DNA from 4 places in the Halioglobus maricola genome. Region 3 is predicted to be linked to each of the others. Evidence: predicted binding sites of a transcription regulator. Region 3 holds the regulator's gene; each other region holds the start of a gene.
What was found. The regulator sigma-54, encoded in region 3, starts transcription at its own class of promoters, with help from an activator protein. The targets are predictions, from matches to a motif close to TGGCACANNNNTTGCNNT.

Region 1 (5,992 bases), 1.6 Mb from region 3:
GCTCGTACAGGAAGCGCCAGCGGCCCCGAAGAGGATCAGGCATACGCTCCCAAAGTGCTGCGACCATACGCTGCCGCCGCAGCCAGACGCGCACACCGTGAGGAATGCGACTACGCGAGCCGCCCCGGTGCACGACCTCGCCGAGGCCTCGAGGCTCGAACCCCTGCGGCAAGCCGATGAAACTCAGCACACGATCCAGTGTTTCCCTCGGTGCAGACTGCAGATCTTCGGTATAGATCACCAACAGCTGCTCGGCCGGGAAATGTGCCCGGTAGCGTTGCAGGATTCGCCCATATTCGCTCCAGGCGACATAGAACTCCGATTCTGGCTCATACCCCTCGCCGTGGTCAGGCACTGGCAAACTGCGACTGCGCTCCAGGGTCGCGCTATCGAGCAGGCCGTCCAACACCTCGGAGAATTCGCGCTGCTCCGTATTGCGACGCCTGTCCATCTGGTAGTGCGACCAGGTACGTTGTGCCGGGTCGCGCAGGATTGCGATCAGTTTCACGCTGGGCATAAGCGTGGCTATGCGCGAAGCAGCCTCAGGGTCACACATATACTGCGGCGTAGCCTTGCCCCAGAGCTTTCCCTCACTGGTACCGAACTGCGCGCGGGCAAATTCGCGCCAGCCCTGCGCATCGACAACGGGCGCAGTAAAGAATGGAACCTCCTTCTCCAGCGGCATGCGGATATCCGGGTGCTGCCGGAGTAGCTCAAAGAGTGTCGTGGTTGCACATTTCTGTGCACCGATAATCAAAAAATCCAGTGGCTTCATGAGATAAACTCCTGTGACCGAATGTGCCGCAAAGCGGCCATGTATGAGAGCAAATTTTTGAGCGCCAAACCGGCACTGAAGAGGAAAGCCAGACCGACAAGACCCCAGCCTTCAGCCACCGGCCAGGCCAGCAGCAAAGTCAACGCCATTGCCACAACCTGCGCGCGCAACTCCCGCCGCGCTGCTCCCGTCATGTTCAACAGGACGCCCGACAGGCCCGTAGCCGCATTAATACACTGACCACCCAGCAGCAGCAGTAGCACCGCAACAAAATCTTCACCGGGCAATCCAAACACTGACGCCCAGATGCTAGAGCTGAGCCAGAGAAATGCAGCACCCGGCAAGAAAATCACACAGGATAGCTTCTGGGTCTTCCAGAGGAGGCCCTCAAGTGCGCCGCCATCTCCGGCTGCCGCCGAGCGGGCGAAGGCAGGGCCAAACACTGCCGCCTGAAGTAGCAGCAACAGCGTAACGATCGATACCAGCTTATAGGCCACGGCATACAAACCGATCGCTGGCGTATCTACGAACCACGGCAGCACGACAAAGGGCAACTGCAGAGAAAGGGCAGCAAACAATCCCCCTGCCCAGAGCGCACGGCGATCACTGCGCCCAGGTAACCGCAAATTTTCGCTTGATGAGGCAAGTGGTGGCTGTGTGATTCGAGATACCAACATCCGGCATACCGCCAACAAGGCCACCAGCAGACCGGCCAGGCCTGCTGCAATTGGCGAAAACGGAACTCCGAAGACACTACAAAAACCACAGAACAGAAGTATCAGCGCGGGTGGCGTTATGCTCTCTAGCGCAACCGCCAGCGCTGGTGCAGCACAGGCCTTGAGCATCTCTGAGGCGACACGCTGCAAGGCAAACAGGGGCGCCGCAATCGCCACAGCGACAGCCAACGCCATCAAGTCTGCACCGGCGAGCACAAAACGCTGAGCCACGAGCACAGGCGCGAATCCGGCGAGAAGTAGTAACAGTATCAACCACAAGAATCCGATACGCCGGGTAGCCGCATGCCAGTCTGTCGTGATTCCGCGCTTGTCTCCCTGGGAAAAACGCACTGCCGTCATGCGCATGGCGCTGGCGGGATACCCCTGAGCAAGCAACTCTCCCGCGATCACCACCCAGGACTGAAACAACTGCAGCACTCCCAGACCAGCCGGGCCCGCCACCGCACTCACAGCCAGCTGTGCCAGAAACTGCAAGCCCACCGCCACCGCCCGGCCACTCGCCAATTGCACGGGCACGACAAGCGCCGCCAACCGCGCGCGAGAGACAGGTAGAGTGCTCGCCCAGGTCTCAGCGCGCATGCAGCCCCCGGTAAGCGACAAGCTGCTCGCTGTGTCGAGGGCGCTCAAACAAACTCCCCAGCGCGCAATGCATGGCCGCAAACAGGCTGTCCCAGGTATAGCGATCGGATATCAGCCGCCGAGCGGCAACACTCATCTGTTCCCATGATGATTGATCGGTCAGAAGAAGATCCACAGCCGCGGCAAAATCCTCCGGGCTGTCGGCAACCGCAAGCTGTTCGCCCCGGGTTATGGCAATACCCTCGGCGCCGACGGCCGTTGTAACAGTGGGCATCCCGCGGGCCATAGCATCCAGTACCTTGACCTTCATTCCCGAGCCAAACCGCAAAGGAGCCACGGAGACACGACTGCGGCTATAGACATCCTCCAGGTTTTCCACAAAACCCAGCAGCTTGATTCGCGGCACATCTTTGACCGCCGCCAGCAGACGCTCGTCCGCTCCCTTACCCACAATCTCGAAAGTCAGGTCTGGATGACGCCGCGCCAACAAAGGCCAGACGCTGGCAATAAACCACAACAAACCCTCAGCATTGGCCTCCCAGCCCAGAAAGCCGACATACATCAGGCGCTTCCCTGTACTTCCCCAACGCAGCTCGGGCAGCGCAAGCTGACTGTCGTCGCCGAGGTGATAGGTATCGCGAATAAGACGCTCGTCCACACCACCAGCAATGAGTTCAGCCGCATCATTTGGCGCTGCGAACGTCAGCTGCGCGCAACGTGCGACCCGCGTTTCACAACGGCGCACACGGTAAGACTCCATGGCCGCAGCCAACCGCAAGATTGGATTGCCCGGCAGTTCGGCATAGCGCTGCCAGAGCCGGTAGTAGGCGTTGTGAGCGTGATAAACCACAGGGACCGAGGTGTTCGCTGGGATATAAGGATAGATTTCATAGTGATCGAGAACAGCGAGATCGTAGCTCTCAACAATTTCTGCTACCCGCTGTTGAAGCGCCGCACTGAATGACCGCTGCACATTCAGGGGCCAGCGGCGCAAATAACTGAGCAGCAAATTTTTCGCCGAGCGTGGCACATTCACCGCTTCATGCAGATGCTTACTGCAGGGCGAGACTGCGTGGAAGGCCTCCAGATGCTTAGAGTCCTCAAGCTTTAGTGGGCAAACAAGCGTAATCTCGTAGCGCTCTGCCAGTGAGGCCAGCAACCGGAAGGTCTTAACCTTGCCACCACTCTGCAAGGGGTAGGGAAGCTCAGGCGTGATGAACAACAAGGACTTTTTCATGCTGCAAGACCTCCCTCACCCAGAGCTAACTGCGCTCTCGCACTTTTCACTATGGCATTTTCTCGCGCGGCGCTAAGCCCGATATTTGACTGCAACAACAAGGCAATTGAGCCATCTGCAATGCGTGACTGCTGACTGGCAAGTGATTCCACATCTTCGGAAAACCAACAACAGTGACAGAGCTCGCCGGGCTCATAAAAATGACCGTGCCGCTCGCGCGCGACATGCTCCACGTACATGCCATACAAGGTGTACTCCGAACAGCGCAGACTGCGCGCGAACAACCTATGCCAGGGACGCCCGCCCAACTGTTCAATATGTGCCTTCATCGCAACCAGTTGGCTGCGCCGCCAGGTAACGAGTTGCCCGACGTAGTCGCTGCCGCCGTAACCCGGCGCAAGGCCGAGCAATTCAGCGCTGCGACAGTGCCAGGCAATGTGATCCCTGGACGGTGCAGAACCCGGCTCGCGGCGCAAGCGCAGCAAGTCTTCGCTGTAGACAAGAGCGATATCGAAGTCTCGAACAAACACCAGATCCGAGTCGGCGAACAGAATGAGTTCCGCCTCGGTTACCTTGTCAGCACTCAACTTGGCAAGTTGCTGCATCATCCAGCCCCGCACCGGCCAACCTCGGTTGTCCACCCACCAACGATCCGACCAGGGCAGTTGACGATAGCCCGATGGCAGAACCTCCTCCACTACACGCACACTGCGACGCTCGTTCGCCAGGCTGATGAAGTCCTTGTAGTCACGGGCCGGCACGACCAAGGCATGACGGATATCCCCGGACACATGACGATCGATGGATTCGCAGAGTCTCCGGCAGCGGTCCAGGTCCGGCCCATAAGAGCAGGTAATTATTTCAAGGCTGTTCTGCATGTGGTGTTCCTCATAGTGTTTAGCGGCCCATATCCGGCGCCAAAATGTGCAACCTGCCCTTGTCTGTGCAGGCCGCGTGCCAGATGCCTTGAAAGATGAGTAGAAAATATTTTATTCAGATAAAACAGACACTTACTGATAGCTATTGTGCGACCACAAGCGATCAAAGGGTCCAGACACCGGTTTGAGTGATCGCATTCGCGGATAGATTCGCAAAACGCAATTCATAACGCTCCATATCGCCTGCCAACACCTGAAGAATTCACACAATAATTGTAATTTTATATGTATATCAGTGACTTACATGTTTGGCACAACGATTGCGATGTAGTCCTCCAAGAACCGCCTTGAGGTTCACCAACTGGAGATCAGAACCATGTCAAACATCGCTATCGCAACAATCTCGTCATCACACAACCCCCGGCTCGCGAGCTACCAACTTTTCAAACGCAGCCTCGATGTATTCGCGGCAACTCTTGGTCTGCTGCTGCTCAGCCCGGTGTTACTAGCCACCCTTGTCATCATCAGGCTGGACTCTCCGGGCTCCGCACTGTTCTCGCAAACAAGGGTGGGTAAAAACGGCCGCCTCTTTCGCTGTTGGAAATTCCGCTCTATGCATGTCGATGCAGAGTCACGGAAAGCAGAACTGATGGATGTAAATGAAATGACAGGGGGCGTACTGTTCAAGATGAAACAAGATCCCAGAGTAACTCGCGTTGGGGGCTTCCTGCGCAAGGCATCGATCGACGAACTCCCCCAACTCTGGAACGTGCTCAACGGAGACATGTCCCTGGTGGGCCCACGCCCCCCGGTGCCCTCGGAATACAATCAGTACACGGCCTACGAGAAACAGCGTCTCCAGGTGAAGCCCGGCATCACCTGTTTCTGGCAGGTATCTGGACGCAGCGATTTACCTTTTCCCGAACAGGTAAAACTGGACCTGCACTACGCCGAGGTTCGGTCACTGTCAGTTGACCTGCAGATATTGCTGCGCACTGTGCCCGCGGTGCTGTTCGCCCGAGGCGCCTATTGAAAATGCAGCAGGCCAGCTACCACTGATTGATCTGCCCGTCGCTGCATGCGCCCGTAGACTATTCAATGCCGGACGGGTATCATCGCCACCCTGCAATTTCAGCCTGTTTTCCGCCCGTAGCTCAGCTGGATAGAGCGCTGCCCTCCGGAGGCAGAGGTCAGAGGTTCGAATCCTCTCGGGCGGGCCATATAAATCAATGCGTTACAACCCAGCCCGGCAAGCACAACCTGCCCTTCTCTTAGTTTAAGTCCAAGTTAAGTCCAAATGACTTACTGTGTCGCGCATTTCTCACTGGCACAGAGCGTCACCGCTATAAATCACCTCTTCTAGCGCGCACCAGAAACATTTGGGTCTCAATGCCAGATGTCCACTATCACCCCGTCAGGGACGGTATCGACGGGCGAATCGGGCTATTTTAGATGTCCGCTTTGGGGCCAAGAGCGGGCATTAGAATTACGCCATTTCCAACAGATCAATACCGGTCAATGCTCTCAAGAGTAGGGCTAACAGCAAAGGAACACTAACTATAAGAACGAATTTTCCAATCGCAAACCAGCACTTCTTCGCATGTATCCTCCCTTCTGGCTTCAGCCAACCGAATAAGACTAACCCATTGAATGGATTGAAGCCTGTACGCCAGCTCCATGGATCAATATCGTCTTTGTAATGCTTAGTGAGAGCAACCATGTGATAGAAGACCAGGCACCATTGAAAAAGACCATAGGCGATGATGCAAAACAAGAGAACGTCAAC
Region 2 (5,992 bases), 1.1 Mb from region 3:
CCGGGCCCCATGGGGATGGTGGTCTCAGGCTCCGGAGAAGTAATTGCAGCTGTGGGGACGCTGCCGGCTGAGGTTTCGTCTTCGTCAGCCGGTTCCGGTTGGCCGGTGTAGCTGGGAATGACGGGTGGTGGCGCGGTGCTGTTGGTCTGCTGCAGCTGGACCTGCTCGGTATTGGAGTCGGGCTGTGGGGTGTCGGTAAAGCTGACGTTGCCGTTCTCGTCGGTCGTTTTGTAGATCTGCGACCAGGCCTGACTGGAGGCCAGTGCCAGCGCCAGTAGTGTAATGGTTGATCTCTTCACAGGGTTGCCCCGTTTTGATTGCGATACACCTACCCTAGCAGAAATAAAAAAGGCCCGCATATAGCGGGCCTTTTCCGGTATTACTGCCTGTTTACAGGGAGTAGTACATCTCGAACTCGACCGGGTGAGTGGTCATGTCCAGTTTCTCAATTTCCTCGGACTTCAGTTCGATGTAGCCATCGATCATGTCGTTGGTGAAAACGCCGCCAGAAGTCAGGAATTCGCGGTCCGCGTCCAGAGCTTCCAGAGCCATGTTCAGGCTGGAGGCTACGGTTGGGATCGCCAGGGCTTCTTCAGCAGGCAGGTCGTACAAGTCCTTGTCCGCCGCATCGCCAGGGTGGATCTTGTTCTGGATACCGTCGATACCGGCCATCAGCATTGCAGCGAAGGCGAGGTAAGGGTTGCCAGTGGGATCCGGGAAGCGAACTTCGATGCGCTTGCCGCGAGGGCTTGGCTCGTAAGGGATACGAATGGAAGCAGAGCGGTTGCGAGCTGAGTAAGCCAGCATGACTGGAGCTTCAAAACCGGGAACCAGGCGCTTGTAGGAGTTGGTAGACGCGTTGGTAAAGGCGTTCAGTGCGCGAGCGTGCTTGATGATGCCGCCGATGTAGTACAGAGCGGTATCGGACAGCCCGGCATAGCCGTCGCCAGCGAAGGTGTTCTCGCCGTCTTTAGCGATGGACTGGTGCACGTGCATGCCGGAACCATTGTCGCCAACCAGGGGCTTGGGCATGAAGGTCGCTGTTTTGCCGTAGGCGTGAGCAACGTTGTGTACGCAGTACTTGAGGATCTGGGTGTCGTCTGCTTTCTTCACCAGGGTGTTGAAGCGGATGCCGATCTCACACTGGCCGGCGGTGCCAACTTCGTGGTGATGCACTTCGATTTCCAGGCCCATCTGTTCCATTGCACCACACATGGCGGCGCGGATGTCATGCAGGGAGTCGACAGGAGGTACGGGGAAGTAGCCGCCTTTGACGCCTGGACGGTGACCGATGTTGCCGTCGTCGTAGTGCTCTGCGGAAGACCATGCGGCCTCTTCGGAGGAGATGGCGTAAGTGGCGCCGGACATGTCGACCTTCCACTTCACATCGTCGAATACGAAGAACTCGGGCTCGTTACCGAAGAATGCAGTATCGCCAATGCCGGTGGACTTCAGGAACTCTTCAGCGCGCTTGGCCACGGAGCGGGGATCGCGTTCGTAGCCCTGCATGGTGGTGGGTTCAACGATGTCGCAGCGTACTATGACAGTCGCTTCGTCGGTGAAGGGATCCAGAACAGAGGCCGAGTCGTCAGGCATGAGGATCATGTCGGATTCGTTAATGCCTTTCCAGCCGGAAATGGAAGAGCCGTCGAACATCTTGCCGCCCTCGAAGAAGTCTTCGCTGACTTCAGAGGTGGGGATGGTTACGTGCTGTTCTTTGCCGCGTGTGTCAGTGAAGCGCAGGTCTACCCAGCGTACTTCGTTTTCTTTGATCAGGTTCAGAGTGTTCTCTGACATCTCATTTCCTCCATGGGATTGTGTTTGGCCAGCGGGCTGGCCAGCGTGCATGTTTTTCCGGGCCCAGCCTTAGCAGGGGCCCCGAATAATTGGCAAAGACAAGGATAGCAAGAGCTGTGCCAAAAAGGTGCCTAATATAACCTGTTGAAAAATAGTGAGTTTCTACGTTCAACCATTGTTGATCGAGAGTTTGCGCTCTATTTTGGTGCGTTAGCGCACTAATATGGTGCGCCATTCTGGGGGTGTGGCCGCGGATATGTCTACGCTGCATCAAAAAATCGTCGATAGCCGTATAATACGCGCCCGAACAGGCCATAGCGTTATCGCCCCGATGAAATTTGTTGTCAAGTTTTTCTCCGAAATTACGATCAAGAGCCGGCCGGTGCGCAAGCGCCTGGTGGCCAAGCTGCATTCGAACCTGAATGCCGTACTGCGGGAGTACGACCCCGAAGTCCAGATCAAGCACGGTTGGGACAAACTGCAGATTCACACTGCGGTGGAGGATGCTGGCCTGTTGGCAGCGATGATCGAAGCCATGCGCAATGTGGCCGGAATTTCCTACATCCTGGAGGTCGCGGAATTCGCCCTGCCTGAGAAAGACCAAATCGTCGAGCTCGTGCTCCCCATATATGCCGAGAGGCTTGCCGGCAAAACCTTTGCGGTGCGCTGTAAGCGTAACGGTGACCACAGCTTCAAATCGGTGGAGGTCGAACGCGAGGTGGGCGGCGCACTCCTGGCTCGAACCGAGGCAGCGGGGGTCAAGCTCAAGGCGCCTGATGTGCAGGTAGAGATGGAGATCAGCCGCAATACCCTGTTCGTGATTGTGCAGCGACATAGGGGCCTGGGGGGCTTTCCGGTAGCTAGCGTTGATCCGGTTCTGTCGTTGATTTCCGGCGGCTTCGATTCACCTGTCGCCACCTATCTGACCATGAAGCGCGGTATGCGCAGCCACTTCCTGTTCTTCAATCTCGGGGGTCGTGATCACGAGGTGGGGGTGAAAGAAGTAGCGCTCTACCTGTGGCAAAAATATGGCTGTCACCAGCGCGTACTGTTCATCAGCGTGCCCTTTGAGGAGGTTGTCGCCGAATTGCTGACCCGTGTCGAAGACAGCCAGATGGGGGTGATTCTTAAGCGGATGATGCTGCGAGTCGCCAATGAAATCGCAGCTGAGCTCGAAATCGACGCGCTTGTGACCGGCGAGGCTGTAGCGCAGGTGAGTAGCCAGACCCTGCGTAATCTGTCGGTGATTGACGAAGTCAGTGAGCGCCTGGTGTTGCGCCCGCTGGTGGCGAGCGACAAGGGCGATATCGTGCGCCTCGCTGACGAGATCGGTACTGGAGAATTCGCCGCTAACATGCCCGAGTACTGCGGTGTCATCTCGGTGAACCCCACGACCAAGGCGCGACTTGGTCGGATCAGGGCACAAGAGGAGCGCTTCGATATGGCTATCCTCGAGCGCGCGGCTGCCAATGCTACCCGCACTCGGATCGATCGCCTGGCCGATGAAGACCTGGAGCGCAGTGATGTTGAGGTGCTGTCAGTGCCTTTGGCTGAAAGTGTGATTATTGATATCCGCCACCCGGACGAAGAGGAGCTGGCGCCCCTTGATGTGCATGTGCCGGTGGAGAAAATCCCATTCTATGAGCTGCATTCCAAAGGCGATACGCTGGATTCGGCCAAAACCTACATGCTCTATTGTGGCAAGGGCGTCATGAGCCGCCTGCATGCCAGCCATCTGGTCGAGTCCGGACGTCTCAACGTCAAGGTCTACGCTCCGTAAAACTACCAGCATTTGTCACAGGTACTGGTGTATAATCCGCGCCCTTTTTATGTCCCGGGTGTGGTTGGGACTAAGCGCAGCCCTATGAGAGCCCTATGAGAGACAAACTACGTAACATCGCCATCATCGCCCACGTTGACCATGGCAAGACTACCCTCGTGGACTGCTTGCTGCAGCAATCGGGCACCCTGGACCGTCGCAATGAGGGCGCTGAGCGCGTCATGGACTCCAACGACCAGGAGAAAGAGCGCGGCATTACGATTCTGGCCAAAAACACCGCGATTGAGTGGAACGACTACCACATCAATATCGTGGACACCCCCGGACACGCTGATTTTGGTGGCGAGGTGGAGCGGGTGCTTTCCATGGTGGATTCAGTGCTGCTACTGGTCGACGCAGTGGATGGGCCCATGCCCCAGACCCGTTTTGTGACGTCGAAGGCGTTTGAGCAGGGTCTCAATCCGATTGTGGTGGTCAACAAGGTAGACCGCCCCGGCGCACGCCCGGATTGGGTTGTCGACCAGGTGTTCGACCTGTTCGACCGCCTCGGTGCCACCGAGGAACAACTCGATTTCCCCGTAATTTTTGCCTCGGCCATTGAGGGCATCGCGGGTCTTGATCACGAGGACATGGCGAGCGATATGCAGCCCTTGTTCGAAACCGTGGTTGAGAAAGTGCCTGCTCCTGAAGTCGACATCGACGGACCTCTGCAGATGCAGGTGAGTGCACTGGACTACTCCAGCTACGTTGGCGTGATCGGCGTGGGCCGCATCACTCGCGGTAAGTTGAAGCCTAATACCCAGGTGGTCGTTGTAGGAGCTGACGGTGAATACCGTAAAGGCAAGGTGCTCCAGGTGATGGGTTACCTGGGGCTAGAGCGCGTTGATGTCGACAGTGCTGAGGCGGGCGACATTGTCTGTATTACCGGCATCGACGGCCTCAATATTTCCGACACCTTGTGTGATCAGGATGCGGTGGAGGCTTTGCCAGCGCTTACCGTCGATGAGCCTACCGTGAGCATGACCTTCCAGGTCAACGACTCACCTTTCGCAGGTAAGGAAGGCAAGTATGTGACTTCCCGCAACATCAGGGAGCGGCTCGATCGCGAGTTGATCCACAATGTTGCGCTGCGGGTGGCGCAGGGCGACAGCCCCGATAAGTTCAAGGTGTCGGGCCGTGGCGAATTGCACCTGTCGGTGTTGATTGAGTCCATGCGCCGGGAAGGTTTTGAAATGGGTGTTTCACGCCCGGAGGTTATCCAGAAGGAAATCGACGGTGAACTGCAGGAGCCCTATGAGCAGTTGGTGATCGATTGTGAAGACGAGCATCAGGGTTCGCTGATGGAAGAGTTGGGCCTGCGTCGCGCCGAGTTGGAAAACATGGTGCCCGACGGTAAGGGTCGGGTTCGTCTGGAGTTTGTTATTCCTGCTCGCGGCCTGATCGGTTTCCGGTCCCAGTTCCTCACCATGACGTCCGGTAGCGGCATCATGACTCATGTGTTCGATCATTACGGCCCAGTCAAGAATGCTGAGATTATTCACCGTACTAACGGTGTGCTGGTTTCCATGGTGAAGGGCAAGACCCTGGCCTATGGACTGTTCAACCTGCAGGACCGCGGCCGTCTGTTTATCGACCCCAATATTGAAATTTATGAGGGTCAGATTGTCGGCTTGCATAGCCGCGCCAATGACCTGGTAGTGAACCCTACCAAGGCCAAGCAGCTTACCAACGTGCGTGCCTCTGGTACCGATGAAGCTCTCACCCTGACACCGCCAGTGCGGCACACGCTGGAGCAGGCGTTGGAGTTCATCGAAGACGATGAGCTGGTTGAAGTGACGCCGGATAGCATCCGCCTGCGCAAGAAACTGCTGCAGGAGCACGAACGCAAGCGCGCTTCACGCGGTTAATACGGGTGAAAGCGCTGCTCCAGCGGGTGTCGGCAGCGAAGGTCGAGGTCGACGGGGAAATCGTCGGCGAGATTGAGCAGGGCCTGTTGGTGCTGCTCGGGCTGGACAAGGGCGATGATGAAGAGTTGGGTCAGCGCATGCTGGACAAGCTTCTCTCATATCGGGTCTTTGCCGATGAGGCGGGGCGGATGAATCGTTCTGTCGCCGACATCAATGGCGGTGTGCTGTTGGTGTCCCAGTTCACGCTGTCTGCGGATACGCGCAAAGGCGCCCGGCCCAGCTTTTCTTCAGCCATGCCGCCGGCCGATGCTGAGGCACTGTACGATCGCACGCTCGAATTATTGCGAGAAAAGCATTCGACGGTTGCGGCGGGCAGATTTGGCGCCGACATGCAGGTCAGCCTGACCAACGATGGCCCGGTCACCTTTATGCTGGAGCTTTGAGCACCATCTCCAGATGGGGAATGCCATCCAGGTCGTAGACATCGCTGTCGGTGTGAAAATCAAAC
Region 3 (5,992 bases):
AGTCATTGCGTTCGAACAGGCGGGCGACCTCATCGTCTGGTGTGTTGACGGCAATGGGGTCCACGTCGGTCACCATCATCTCGCGCACAGTTGCCGAAGGGTCGGACACGAGCAGAGTACGCAGTGGCAACAAGCCGATAAATTGATCGGTGCGATTTACCACGATCAAATTGTCCGTCATTTCCGGAATTTCATCGTGGCGGCGCAGGTAGCGCAGCACGACATCCAGGGTCAGGCGGGCACGGATGGTGATCGTATCCGTGTTCATCAGACCACCGGCGATATCGTCCGGATAGTGCATTACCTGCTCGAGGCGTGCCCGATCCTGATGGTCCATCGAATTGAGGACTTCGCGCGTAACCCGATCAGGCAGCTGTTGCAGGATGTCCGCAAGGTCATCGTCTTCAAGGCCTTCGGCTATCGTCGCAACTTCGGATGCATCCATGCGCGAGAGAAAATGCGCCTGAAGCTCGTCGGAAAGCTCTCCCAGGACCTCGCCCTCGAGTTCCACATCCACCATTTTCCACAGAATGTTGCGGAATCTGGGGGGGGATGACTCAAGCAGGTGGGCAATATCCGCCGGCGGTATGCCATTGAGCATCCGGCGAACGTCGACCATGGCGCCGCTATCCAGCGCTAGCGTCAGCCGGTCGAGTGTCTCCTGTTGTTTTGCCAGGTTCTGTGGCATTCGGACTTACTCCGCTTCGTCGAAGCGGTTTGCGATGAGAGCGGTGATAGCGGCGAGAGCTTCCTCCTCGTCGCGACCGTCGACACGCAGATCAAGCACGGAGCCTTTGCCCGCGGCCAGCATCATCACCGACATGATGCTTTTGGCGTCCACCATATTGCCGTCGCGGCCAGCCTCAATAGCACTGGAAAACGCAGAGGTGCAGCCCACGAGCTTCGCTGCTGCTCTGGCGTGCAAGCCGAGTTTGTTGACGATGGTCACCTGAGTCTCTATCAACTTACTGCAATTCCCTGTGTCTTATATGCATGGCTGGAAATTGTTCCCGGTAATGCTGGAACAGGCGGTTAGCCAAATATACTGACCGATGTTGTCCCCCGGTACAACCTATCGCGATTGTCATATAGCTGCGATTACTGTCGCGGTAGCGCGGCAGCCAATTGTTCAGGTACGCGCTGATATCGCCAAACAATTCGTCGGTCAGTGGCTGTGCCTCAAGGAAACTCTGTACCTCCTGGTCCAGGCCGGTACTCAGTCGCAGTTCTTTGACCCAGTGTGGGTTGGGCAGCATGCGCACGTCGAAAACAAGGTCGGCATCAGCGGGCACGCCGCGCTTGAAACCGAAGGACTGAATCAATATCGACATGCTGCCGCCGGTAGCCCCGAGCAGGCGTTGTTTGATGGCGTCACGCAGCTCGTAGATGGTCATCTGGCTGGTATCCAGCACCAGCGAAGCGGCGCTGGAGATCGGCTCCAGCAGGCGCCACTCGTACTCTATGGCCTCTGCCAAAGGCATCGCCTCAGAGCTCAGCGGATGTTTGCGCCGGGTTTCACTGAAGCGTTTAATCAGCGTTGCTTCCTGGGCGTCGAGGAACAGGATCTCGGTGTTAACCGAATCGGGCAAGGATTCCAGGGTCGCGGTGAAATTGGCGAGGTCTTTCCACGCGTTGCGAGCATCGATGCAGACAGCTGTGCCGCGAAAATGGCCGAAGGCTTCGCCGCTGGTCTCTGCGACCAGAGCAGGTAGCAGCGAAGAGGGCAGGTTGTCGATGCAATAGTAGCCCTCATCTTCCAGCTGGTGCAGGGCTGTACTTTTGCCTGATCCGGAGCGTCCGCTGATGATGATCAGTTGCATTGTCTAGCCAGTGGCCAGCGCGTGCAGGGCCGACGCATCCGCAGCCCCGCGCAAGCGCTTGCAAAAATCTGCGTCGCTGAATTTGCGAGCGATCTGGGCCAGGGTGTCGAGATGCTGCTGGTGTGCCTCGCTGGGTACGAGCAATGCGAACACCAGGTCGACGGGCTGGCCATCCGGTGCGTCGAAGTCGATAGCCTCGTCAAGGGTTACCAGAGTGCCCAGGGGCTGAGTGCAGTTGTCTATGCGGCTGTGTGGAATGGCAATGCCGAGTCCAAGGCCGGTACTTCCCAGTTTTTCGCGGGCAATCAGCTGGGCAAAAATTTCGTCATAACTCAGGGAAATCTGGTCCTCGCTGATAATGTGGGCGATTGTTTCAAATAGTCGTTTTTTGCTGACCCCGGGCACCTGGCAGGCAGTGCGCTCCGGGGTCAGAATTGTATCCAGCGGTTGTTGCATGGCTGGGCTCAGTGTCCTCTTGTCTTTTCCTTATGCTTGATGAGCTGGCGGTCCAGTTTGTCCGCCAGGGCGTCGATTGCGGCATACATATCATCGGATTCGGCGTGAGCGAATAGATCCGCGCCGGATATGTGTACGTTGGATTCCGCTTTTTGAACCATTTTCTCCACGATCAGAGTGACCTGGACGTTGGTGATTTGATCAAAATGTCGTTGCAGTCGTTCGAATTTGCTCTCGACATACTCCCGCAGAGCTGAGGTGACCTCCACGTGGTGTCCGCTGACATTCAGTTGCATACACTTGCTCCTTCTTTTGGTGAACCCGGGGGATTGCCGCCCGGAACCGGCACAGCCGGATTTTGAATCCTCTAGGATAAATTCTAGACCAAGGCCTGCCCGGCGAGTAATTTTTTCCACTGTGGGGCCAATCATTGCCTATACCAGCCTCTTGCGCTCGTTAGACGGCGGTATCAGCAGCGTATCCCGGTACTTTGCGATGGTGCGTCGGGCGACCTTGATGCCCTGTTCTTCCAGCAATTGGGTGATTTTGTTGTCGCTCAGTGGTTTGCGCGGATTCTCGGCGGCAACCAGCTTCTTGATGAGAGCCCGGATAGCGGTGGAAGAGCACTCTCCGCCCGCGGTGGTGGCCACGTGGCTGGAGAAGAAATACTTCAGCTCAAATATGCCGCGGGGGGTGTGCATGTACTTCTGGGTTGTGACCCGGGATATGGTCGACTCGTGCATCTCTACCGCTTCGGCGATATCGTGTAGCACCAGCGGTTTCATGGCTTCCTCACCATATTCGAGGAAGTTGCGCTGGTGTTCGACGATTTTAGTCGCCACCTTCATGAGGGTCTCGTTGCGGCTTTGCAGGCTCTTGAGAAACCAGCGGGCCTCTTGCAGGTTGTCCTTGAGGAAGGTGTTGTCCGCACTGCTGTCCGCGCGCTTGATGAGGCTCGCGTACTCGTTGTTGATACGCAGGCGTGGTGCGATATCGGGGTTGAGTTCCACCAACCAGCGGCCTTCTTTTTTGCTGACAAATACATCCGGAATCACATATTCGACATCGCTGGGGGCGTAGGTCTCACCTGGGTTCGGGTCCAGGGTCTGGATCAGGGCGAGCACATCCTTCAGCTGGCTTTCGTTCAATCGGGTGCGGCGCTGGATCTGGGTGAAATCCCCGCTGGCGAGCTGTCCCAGGTGGCGATTGAGCACCTGACGTGCCTGCTCCAGGTAAGGGGTGTCTGCAGGTAGTTGCTGGAGCTGAACCAACAGGCACTCTTGTAGGTCGCGGGTGCAGACGCCGGCCGGTTCGAACTGCTGCAGCATGTGCAGCACGGCGACGACCTCGTCTTCATCGATATCCAGTTCCGCCTCCAGCAGCGATTGATGAAGCTCTTCAGGGTCCAGCTGGAGGCGTCCGTTGTCGTCGGTGGCGTCGATAATCGTCATTGCGATCAATCGGTCTGTGTCCGACAGGCGGCTCAGATTGAGCTGCCACAACAGGTGTTCCTGCAGGGACTGACGAGAGCCGCCACGGGGCTCGAAATCGCCTTCGGGGAACTCATCCGGTGGCGGTGGGGGGGCTGAACTCGAGGGCAGCAGATCGTCCCACTGGGTGTCTACGGGGAGGTCGTCCGGAAGCGTCTGCGATGATTCCTGAGGTGCAGCGTCACCGGCCATGTCGGCCTGTTCGAGGCTCTCCATTGGGCCATCGCCGGTAGCGGCGGCATCGTCGGCGCTGGCCGATTCGCTGGGGCCCTGCTCCTCTTCGCTGGTCTCCAGCATGGGGTTGCTGTCGAGAGCCTGCTGGATTTCCTGTTGCAGGTCCATGGTCGACAATTGCAGCAGGCGGATAGCCTGTTGCAGTTGCGGGGTCATGGTCAGCTGCTGGCCCAGCTTTAACTGCAGCGATTGCTTCATTGGTGAATCGAGTTTCCTCAGGCGAGTCCTGATGGGCGCGCCGTGCAATACAACGTAGACGAGTTTAGCGCTCGGCCAAGATGGCTTGCAAGGTTTTGGCGCGAAATTTGCTTGTTGACAGCTGCCTGAAAAGGGCGTGGGCGTTAGAGTGAGAACTGCTCGCCCAGGTATATGTCGCGGACCCGCTGGTTGTTCAGTACCTCATCGGCACTGCCCGCTGCGATGATGTGACCCTCCCCGACAATGAATGCTTTTTCACAGATATCCAGAGTGTCGCGAACATTGTGGTCGGTGATCAGTACACCAATCCCGCGACCGCGCAGATGGGTGATAATCTGTTTTATATCATTCACTGAGATCGGGTCCACGCCGGCGAAAGGCTCGTCCAACAGGATGAAGTCAGGCTCGGTCGCAAGGGCGCGGGCAATTTCTATGCGGCGTCGCTCTCCTCCGGAAAGCGACTGGCCGAGGCTGTCGTGGAGATGCTCGACGTTGAATTCCTCGAGCAACTGCTGGCAGCGCTCATTGCGTTGCTTACGGTTCAGGTCAGGCCGTGTTTCCAAAATCGACAGGATATTGTCGGCCACGCTCAATTTGCGGAAAATTGACGCTTCCTGCGGCAGATAGCCGATACCGTGACGGGCGCGTTCGTGCATGGACAGGGGGGTGATGTCCTCGCCGTTGAGCTCGATGGTGCCCCGATCGGCCGCCACGATTCCGATAATCATGTAAAAGCAGGTCGTTTTACCGGCCCCGTTGGGGCCTAACAAACCCACCACCTGGCCACTTTCCAATTCGATGGAAACGTCCTGAACGACTTCGCGACCCTTGTAGGCCTTCGCCAGATTACTCGCTTTCAGTGTCGCCACTGGCTTCCTCTTCCTGGTCGAGGGCTGCGGCCTCGATGACGACCTGAACACGGCTGTCCTCGCGGCTCTTGTCTGAATCGGCCCGCACCAATTGCTCGGTAATAAAGTAATCTATGCTGTCGCCGGTGACGGTGGAGCCTTCCTGTTCGATACTGGCGTTCTCGCGCAGCTGAACCCGGTCTTCGGCCTTGTGATATTCGATAATGTTGGCGTATGCCTTGATCAGCCCCTTTTCGGGTTCGGGCTGCTGTTGCATATGCGCCGGCGCGCCCTCTGCCAGAATGCGGTCGGCGTCTTTGGCATCGTGATAAACGGTAATTCGTTCCGCCTCGATATGCAGGCTGCCCTGGTCCATGGTCACATTGCCAACATAGCGGGTGAATCCCTGCTTTTCGTCGCGGACTGCTTCGTCGGCCTCAATCAGGATCGGCTGGTTGCGATCATCGGGCAGCGCGTTCGCCGGCCCGGTGACTACCAGGGCCAGGGAAGCTGCAGCCAGCAGGCGCGCGATCAGGGCGCAAGGTCGCTCAGGGCGACTGGACATAGATGCTCTCCACATTGGGTTTGAGGCTTATGGTTTCCGTTACCAGATTGGCGATCATGCCGTCGGCGACAGTCTGGTTTTTGCCCTGGGTGATCGTGACCTGCCGGTTGCTTTCCGCGGTACGTTTGTCCAAGTAAATATCCAGTACGTGCGTAGCCATGTTAGTGCCCGTTTGGTCGTGGGACAGTACCACATTTTTTCGCAACAGTAGCCTTTCGCGGTTGTGTTCCCAGCGGCCACGAGTCGCCTTGGCGGACCAGGTTTTACCCTCATCACTATGGGAGTAAAACCTTGGTTCCATCATCATCGAGTAGTCACCCTCGCGAAATCGATCAACTCTCTCGGCCTCCAGAATGTCGCTGAGGACGCCCTGCTCGTCGA
Region 4 (5,992 bases), 1.7 Mb from region 3:
TCGCGCTGCAATAGCTGGGCCGGGGCCACTCTCGAGACCTGGACGTGGAGATCAATCCGATCCAGCAGGGGGCCCGACACCCTGGCGGTATAGCGCTGAATCTGGTCAGCCGAGCAACGGCAAGCGCGTTCAGGGTCTCCCAGATAGCCGCAGGGGCAGGGGTTCATGGCCGCGATCAGCTGGAAGCTCGCCGGGTAGCTCGCTTTGTGCCGGGCGCGTGACAGCGTCACATGGCCTGATTCCATGGGCTCTCGCAGGGTTTCAAGGCAGTGGCGGGAAAACTCGGGCAACTCATCCAGAAACAGTACTCCACCATGAGCGAGGGAAGCCTCGCCTGGCAGTGGAGGGCTGCCGCCGCCGATCAGGGCGCCGGCGCTGGCACTGTGGTGGGGTGCGCGGAATGGGCGCACAAGTGCCTCGCCGGGCCTGGCAACGCCACCAAAGTCACGCAGAGCAAGAATGACCAGTGACTCATCGTGGTCGGGTGGTGGCAGGATGCCCGGAAGCCGGCTGGCAAGGAGTGTCTTGCCTGTCCCGGGAGGTCCAGCGAGCAGCAGGTTGTGTCCGCCGCTGGCAGCCACTTCCAGCGCGCGTCGGGCCGCATCCTGGCCGACGACTTCCGCGAGATCACTGCCGGTCTCGCCGGAGGCAGTTACAGCTGGGATTTTCACCGGGTGAAGTGGCACGCTGCCGTTGAGGTGGGCGCAGAGTGTGAGCAGGTCGGGTGGGCCGATGAGGCGCACTTCGGGTACTGCGGCGGCCGTTCCGGCACACTGCTCGGGCGCAACCAATTGTTTACCGCTGGCGCTGGCGGCAAGCGCTGCACATATAACACCGGATACCGCACGCAATCCGCCGTTGAGCGCGAGTTCTCCCAGAAACTCATGATTTTCCAGGCGATCCCTGGGGACCTGCCCAGACGCCACCAGGATGCCCAGGGCGATAGGCAGATCGAAGCGACCGCCGCCTTTGGGCAGGTCAGCCGGAGCGAGGTTGACCGTGATGCGACGGTCGGGAAAGTCGAAATGTGAATTGAGGATGGCGGAGCGGACCCTGTCCTTGCTCTCGCGCACTGCTGTCTCTGGCATGCCCACGATGTGAAAAGCGGGCAGCCCGTTGGAGAGGTGGGTTTCTACTTGTACTGGCGGTGCAGACAGGCCCGCCAGCGCGCGGCTGTGAATAATCGAAAGTTCCATTGCTCTTCCTTGAGCGGCAGGTTCATGTGTTAGCCGGCGTACTTAGTTTTCTTTGGCCAGCGTTTCCAGTTCGGCAGTGAGTTTCTCGAGTTCAGCTTCCAGTGCCACTACACGCTCGCGGGTGCGCTTGAGAATTTCTGCCTGCACGTCAAATTCCTCGCGGCTGACGACATCCAGGCGTGTGAGTGCGCCTTGTGCGAGTGTGCGCACGCCTTTGTCGACCTCGTCGCGCAGGCCTGGGTTGCCCACCATTTCGCCTACCTGTTGCAGGACTTCCCATGGGGGTGGAGGGGGTTTGATCGCCATTGTTACTGCCTTGAGAGTTCTTTGTGGGTGCAGAGTTTAGAGGATTTGACGGGATGGACACAGATCAGAAGCGATCATTCGCGTAAAAACCCCTCATATTTCAGGGATGCTCCATTTTGGCGCACTAACTTGGTGCGTGGTGCGTAATTGGTGCGAAGAGAGCCTTCTTTTGGTGCGCAGGGTGAGGGGTGGTATTACGGCTATACATCTATGTGATTGAAATAAATGAGAAATAAGCAATCTGGCACACCATCTGCTATCTAATGGGCAGATTTGTATAGCACGCACAGTGTGCCCGAAATAGACGAAGCAATACTGATCTGACACTTAAAACGAATCATGGAGATTTGGAACATGCTTAAGAAAGTACTCCCCGCTGCTCTCGCCGCTTCAGTACTCGCAGGTGCAACCGCGACCTCAGTACAAGCCGCTGAAATCAGCGCTAACGTAGCCCTGACAAGTGACTATCGCTTCCGCGGTATTTCCCAGTCTGACGAAAGTATCGCCCTGCAGGGTGGTTTCGATCTGGGCTTTGACAACGGTATCTATGTCGGTACCTGGGGTTCCTCTGTCGATTTTGACAGCGCAGATGGCTTCGATGGCTCTCTGGAGCTGGACTACTACGTAGGCTGGGGCATGGACATTGGCGAGAATTCCGCTATCGATGTTGGCTACCTGTACTACGACTACCCCGGAGATGACGGTGACGAAGGCGACTACCAGGAGCTGTACGGTTCCTTCTCCTTCCACGACTTCACTGTGGGCATGGCGTACTCCGACGACTACTACGGCGAAACTGACACGTTCTTCTACTACTACGCTGACTACAGCCTGGGCCTGGGCGAGACATTCACTCTCGATTTCCACGTTGGCTTCAACGACCTGGATGAAGACGGCGGTTTCCTGTCTAACGAAGAAGACTCTTACACCGACTACTCGGTGGCTCTGAGTGCCTCCTGGCTGACTGCTGATTTCTCTGTCGCCTATGTGGGTACCACACTGGATGAGAAAGACGTATTCGACACCGATTGGGGTGAAGACACAGTCGTATTTACCATCTCCAAGAGCATGTAAACATACGTGACTCTGTAACACGTGGCGCCTCATCCGCGGGGCGCCATAACAAGAACTCCAGGAGAGAAACATGAAATTAATCACGGCTATCGTGAAGCCCTTCAAGCTGGACGACGTGCGCGAAGCGCTGTCAGAAATCGGCGTTCAGGGCATCACCGTGACTGAAGTAAAGGGTTTTGGGCGTCAGAAAGGCCACACCGAGCTGTACCGTGGCGCTGAGTACGTTGTCGACTTCCTGCCCAAGGTGAAAATCGAAGTGGCTGTGGCTGAGAGCGTGGTCGACCAGACTATCGAAGCCATCACCAAAGCGGCCAACACCGGCAAGATCGGCGACGGTAAAGTCTTTGTCTCACCGCTTGAGCAGGTTATCCGGATTCGTACCGGTGAAACCGGCGAAGAAGCCATCTAAACCCTTTTACTGTCTGCAGAGAGTATTCCCATGGAAAACAATATTTTCGAACTACAGTACGCAATGGACACGTTTTACTTTCTTGTCTGTGGCGCACTGGTAATGTGGATGGCAGCCGGCTTCGCAATGCTCGAGGCTGGTCTGGTCCGTTCCAAAAACACAACTGAAATTCTTTTGAAGAACGTCGCCCTGTTTGCAGTGGCATCCACCATGTACCTGATCTGTGGTTACCACTTCATGTACGACGGCGGTATGTTCCTGTCAGGTGTAACCACCGTTGCCCAGATGGACGACGCTGCCGTTGCCGCTGTACTGGAAGCCTCCAAGGAATCTGGCTTTGGCGACATGGGCGAATACGCCGGCGCTTCTGACTTTTTCTTCCAGGTTGTTTTCGTAGCAACTGCCATGTCCATCGTATCCGGTGCTGTAGCTGAGCGCATGAAGCTGTGGGCCTTCCTGGCTTTCGCAGTTGTCATGACTGGCTTCATCTACCCGATCGAAGGCGGCTGGACCTGGGGTGGCAAGGCAGTTCCCTTCATTGGTGAGCTGAGCTACTCCGACTACGCGGGCTCCGGTATCGTCCACATGGCTGGTGCTGCTGCTGCCCTCGCAGGCGTTCTGCTGCTGGGTGCCCGTAAAGGTAAATACGGCCCTGAAGGCCAGGTTAACGCCATCCCCGGTGCCAACCTGCCCCTCGCGACTCTTGGTACCTTCATCCTGTGGATGGGCTGGTTCGGCTTCAACGGCGGTTCTACCCTGAAACTGGGTGGCATCGGTGTTGCCAACGAAGTGGCCAACGTGTTCCTGAACACTAATGCAGCTGCCGCTGGCGGCCTGATTGCTGCTCTTGTTGTCGCGCGCATCATGTTCGGCAAGGCCGACCTGACCATGGCCCTCAACGGTGCCCTGGCTGGCCTCGTAGCGATCACCGCTGAGCCTGCTGATCCGTCTCCCCTGTTGGCGACTATCATCGGCGCAATCGGTGGCATCATCGTTGTGTTCTCCATCGTTACTCTCGACAAGCTGAAGCTGGACGATCCTGTTGGCGCCATCTCCGTGCACGGTGTGGTAGGCCTGTGGGGTATCTTCGCAGTACTGCTGTCCGACGCCGACGCGACCTTCATGGGTCAGCTGGTAGGTACTCTGGTGATCTTCGTCTGGGTATTCGGCGCGAGCTTCATCACCTGGTTCGTACTCAAGATGATCATGGGTATCCGGGTTGGCGAAGAGGAAGAATACGAAGGTGTGGACATCTCCGAGTGTGGTATGGAGGCATACCCCGAGTTCACTAACTCGTAACCATCTTGCGGGCGCATTGTAATAATGCGTGTACTTGGGGGGCCTTTTGGCCCCCCTTTTTTGTTGATAGTCTGCAACAAATTCACACTCTCACTCCGCAATAAGTCCTTAATTACTTCACCTTCCCTTCCTACACTAGGCGTCGCTGTAGTACCGACAATAAAGCGGTAGCTCACTCTGTAGGGGTAGCTGATAAGGGGGCACAGCTAAAACACACACCTATATGGAGATAGTGAAAATGTTGAAAAAATTACTCCCCGCTGCAATTGCAGCATCCGTGCTGGCCGGTGCCACCGCGACAACTGTACAAGCTGGTGAAATCAGTGCGAACGTGGCCCTGACCAGCGACTACCGTTTCCGCGGTATCTCACAGTCTGACGAAAGCATCGCTCTGCAGGGTGGTTTTGACTACGCCTTCGACAATGGCATTTACCTCGGCACCTGGGGTTCTACGGTTGATTTTGACAGCGCAGACGGTTTCGACGGCTCCCTGGAGCTGGACTACTACGTAGGCTGGGGCATGGACGTTGGCGAAAACTCTGCTATCGACGTGGGCTACCTGTACTACGATTACCCCGGAGATGACGGTGACGAAGGTGACTACCAGGAGCTGTACGGTTCCTTCTCCTTCCACGACTTCACTGTGGGCATGGCGTACTCCGACGACTACTACGGCGAAACTGACACGTTCTTCTACTACTACGCTGACTACAGCCTGGGCCTGGGCGAGAACTTCTCCCTGGATTTCCACGTTGGCTACAACGATCTGGATGAAGACGGCGGTTTCCTCTCTAACGAAGAAGATTCCTACACCGACTACTCCGTAGCCCTGAGCACTTCATGGCTGGCAGTTGATTGGTCCCTCGCTTACGTGGGTACCACACTGGACGAGAAAGACGTGTTCGATACCGATTGGGCTGACGATACCGTGGTATTTACTGTCTCCAAGAGCATGTAAAAGCGACGTTTGTCACGAAAGGGCGCTTCGGCGCCCTTTTTTGTGGGTGTTGCCTGGATGTTGGTCCCGGGATGCCGCATCGATGACCCAGCTCAATTTACAGTTCAGGGATTAACTCCTATAGTTAGTCGCTCTTCACTCAGGAGTCACTCCATGAAACTGGTCACTGCCATTATCAAGCCCTTCAAACTGGACGACGTGCGGATGGCGCTGTCGCAGATTGGTGTTCAGGGTGTCACTGTTACAGAAGTTAAGGGCTTTGGTCGGCAGAAAGGTCACACTGAACTTTATCGTGGCGCGGAGTACGTAGTGGATTTCCTGCCAAAGGTGAAGCTGGAGATCGCGGTGGCGGAGGCGGAAGTCGATAAAGCGATTGAAGCAATCATCTCCGCAGCCAACAGCGGTAAGATCGGCGACGGCAAAATTTTTGTCTCCTCGCTCGAGCAGGTCATCCGGATTCGTACTGGCGAGACCGGCGAAGACGCTATCTGATATTGCCGGCTATCCGGGCGATGGCTGAGGGTAACTCGGCCAGCTCGGTAATCTCCATGTGTGCCCGGGTCCCGCCCGGCCACTCTGTTCCTCGCAAATTAACCCACACAGTGTGAATGCCCACTTCAAGAGCACCGCGGATGTCGTGGTCCGGGTTATCACCCACGTGAATGATTTCTGCAGCTGCCGCGCCCGAGCGTTCCATCGCGGCGTGAAACATATCGGGTGCCGGTTTGCTGGCGCCAAATTCCTCGGCAA

Region 1: the regulator sigma-54 is predicted to act here: its motif matches at 4,516-4,533, upstream of EY643_RS16775 (sugar transferase).
Region 2: the regulator sigma-54 is predicted to act here: its motif matches at 1,902-1,919, upstream of glnA (glutamate--ammonia ligase).
Region 4: the regulator sigma-54 is predicted to act here: its motif matches at 1,745-1,762, upstream of EY643_RS16555 (TorF family putative porin).

Annotation. Positions count from the first base shown of each region.
Region 1 is NZ_CP036422.1:3,676,712-3,682,703, forward strand. Features, by position in the region: gene EY643_RS16755 (sulfotransferase family protein) at 1-775, opposite strand, end outside; gene EY643_RS16760 (lipopolysaccharide biosynthesis protein) at 772-2,139, opposite strand; gene EY643_RS16765 (glycosyltransferase) at 2,081-3,328, opposite strand; gene EY643_RS16770 (DUF6492 family protein) at 3,325-4,206, opposite strand; gene EY643_RS16775 (sugar transferase) at 4,583-5,239, shown strand; tRNA gene EY643_RS16780 (tRNA-Arg) at 5,350-5,426, shown strand; gene EY643_RS16785 (hypothetical protein) at 5,693-5,992, opposite strand, start outside.
Region 2 is NZ_CP036422.1:4,156,523-4,162,514, reverse strand. Features, by position in the region: gene EY643_RS18830 (DUF4124 domain-containing protein) at 1-299, opposite strand, end outside; gene glnA (glutamate--ammonia ligase) at 391-1,797, opposite strand; gene thiI (tRNA uracil 4-sulfurtransferase ThiI) at 2,129-3,577, shown strand; gene typA (translational GTPase TypA) at 3,673-5,484, shown strand; gene dtd (D-aminoacyl-tRNA deacylase) at 5,490-5,927, shown strand; gene EY643_RS18805 (GNAT family N-acetyltransferase) at 5,911-5,992, opposite strand, start outside.
Region 3 is NZ_CP036422.1:987,100-993,091, forward strand. Features, by position in the region: gene mgtE (magnesium transporter) at 1-688, opposite strand, end outside; gene EY643_RS04415 (HPr family phosphocarrier protein) at 695-964, opposite strand; gene rapZ (RNase adapter RapZ) at 966-1,820, opposite strand; gene ptsN (PTS IIA-like nitrogen regulatory protein PtsN) at 1,824-2,276, opposite strand; gene hpf (ribosome hibernation-promoting factor, HPF/YfiA family) at 2,285-2,572, opposite strand; gene EY643_RS04435 (RNA polymerase factor sigma-54) at 2,711-4,198, opposite strand; gene lptB (LPS export ABC transporter ATP-binding protein) at 4,342-5,067, opposite strand; gene lptA (lipopolysaccharide transport periplasmic protein LptA) at 5,045-5,611, opposite strand; gene lptC (LPS export ABC transporter periplasmic protein LptC) at 5,595-5,992, opposite strand, start outside.
Region 4 is NZ_CP036422.1:3,617,635-3,623,626, reverse strand. Features, by position in the region: gene EY643_RS16565 (YifB family Mg chelatase-like AAA ATPase) at 1-1,196, opposite strand, end outside; gene EY643_RS16560 (accessory factor UbiK family protein) at 1,239-1,502, opposite strand; gene EY643_RS16555 (TorF family putative porin) at 1,857-2,576, shown strand; gene glnK (P-II family nitrogen regulator) at 2,647-2,985, shown strand; gene EY643_RS16545 (ammonium transporter family protein) at 3,016-4,284, shown strand; gene EY643_RS16540 (TorF family putative porin) at 4,523-5,242, shown strand; gene EY643_RS16535 (P-II family nitrogen regulator) at 5,396-5,734, shown strand; gene EY643_RS16530 (HAD family hydrolase) at 5,727-5,992, opposite strand, start outside.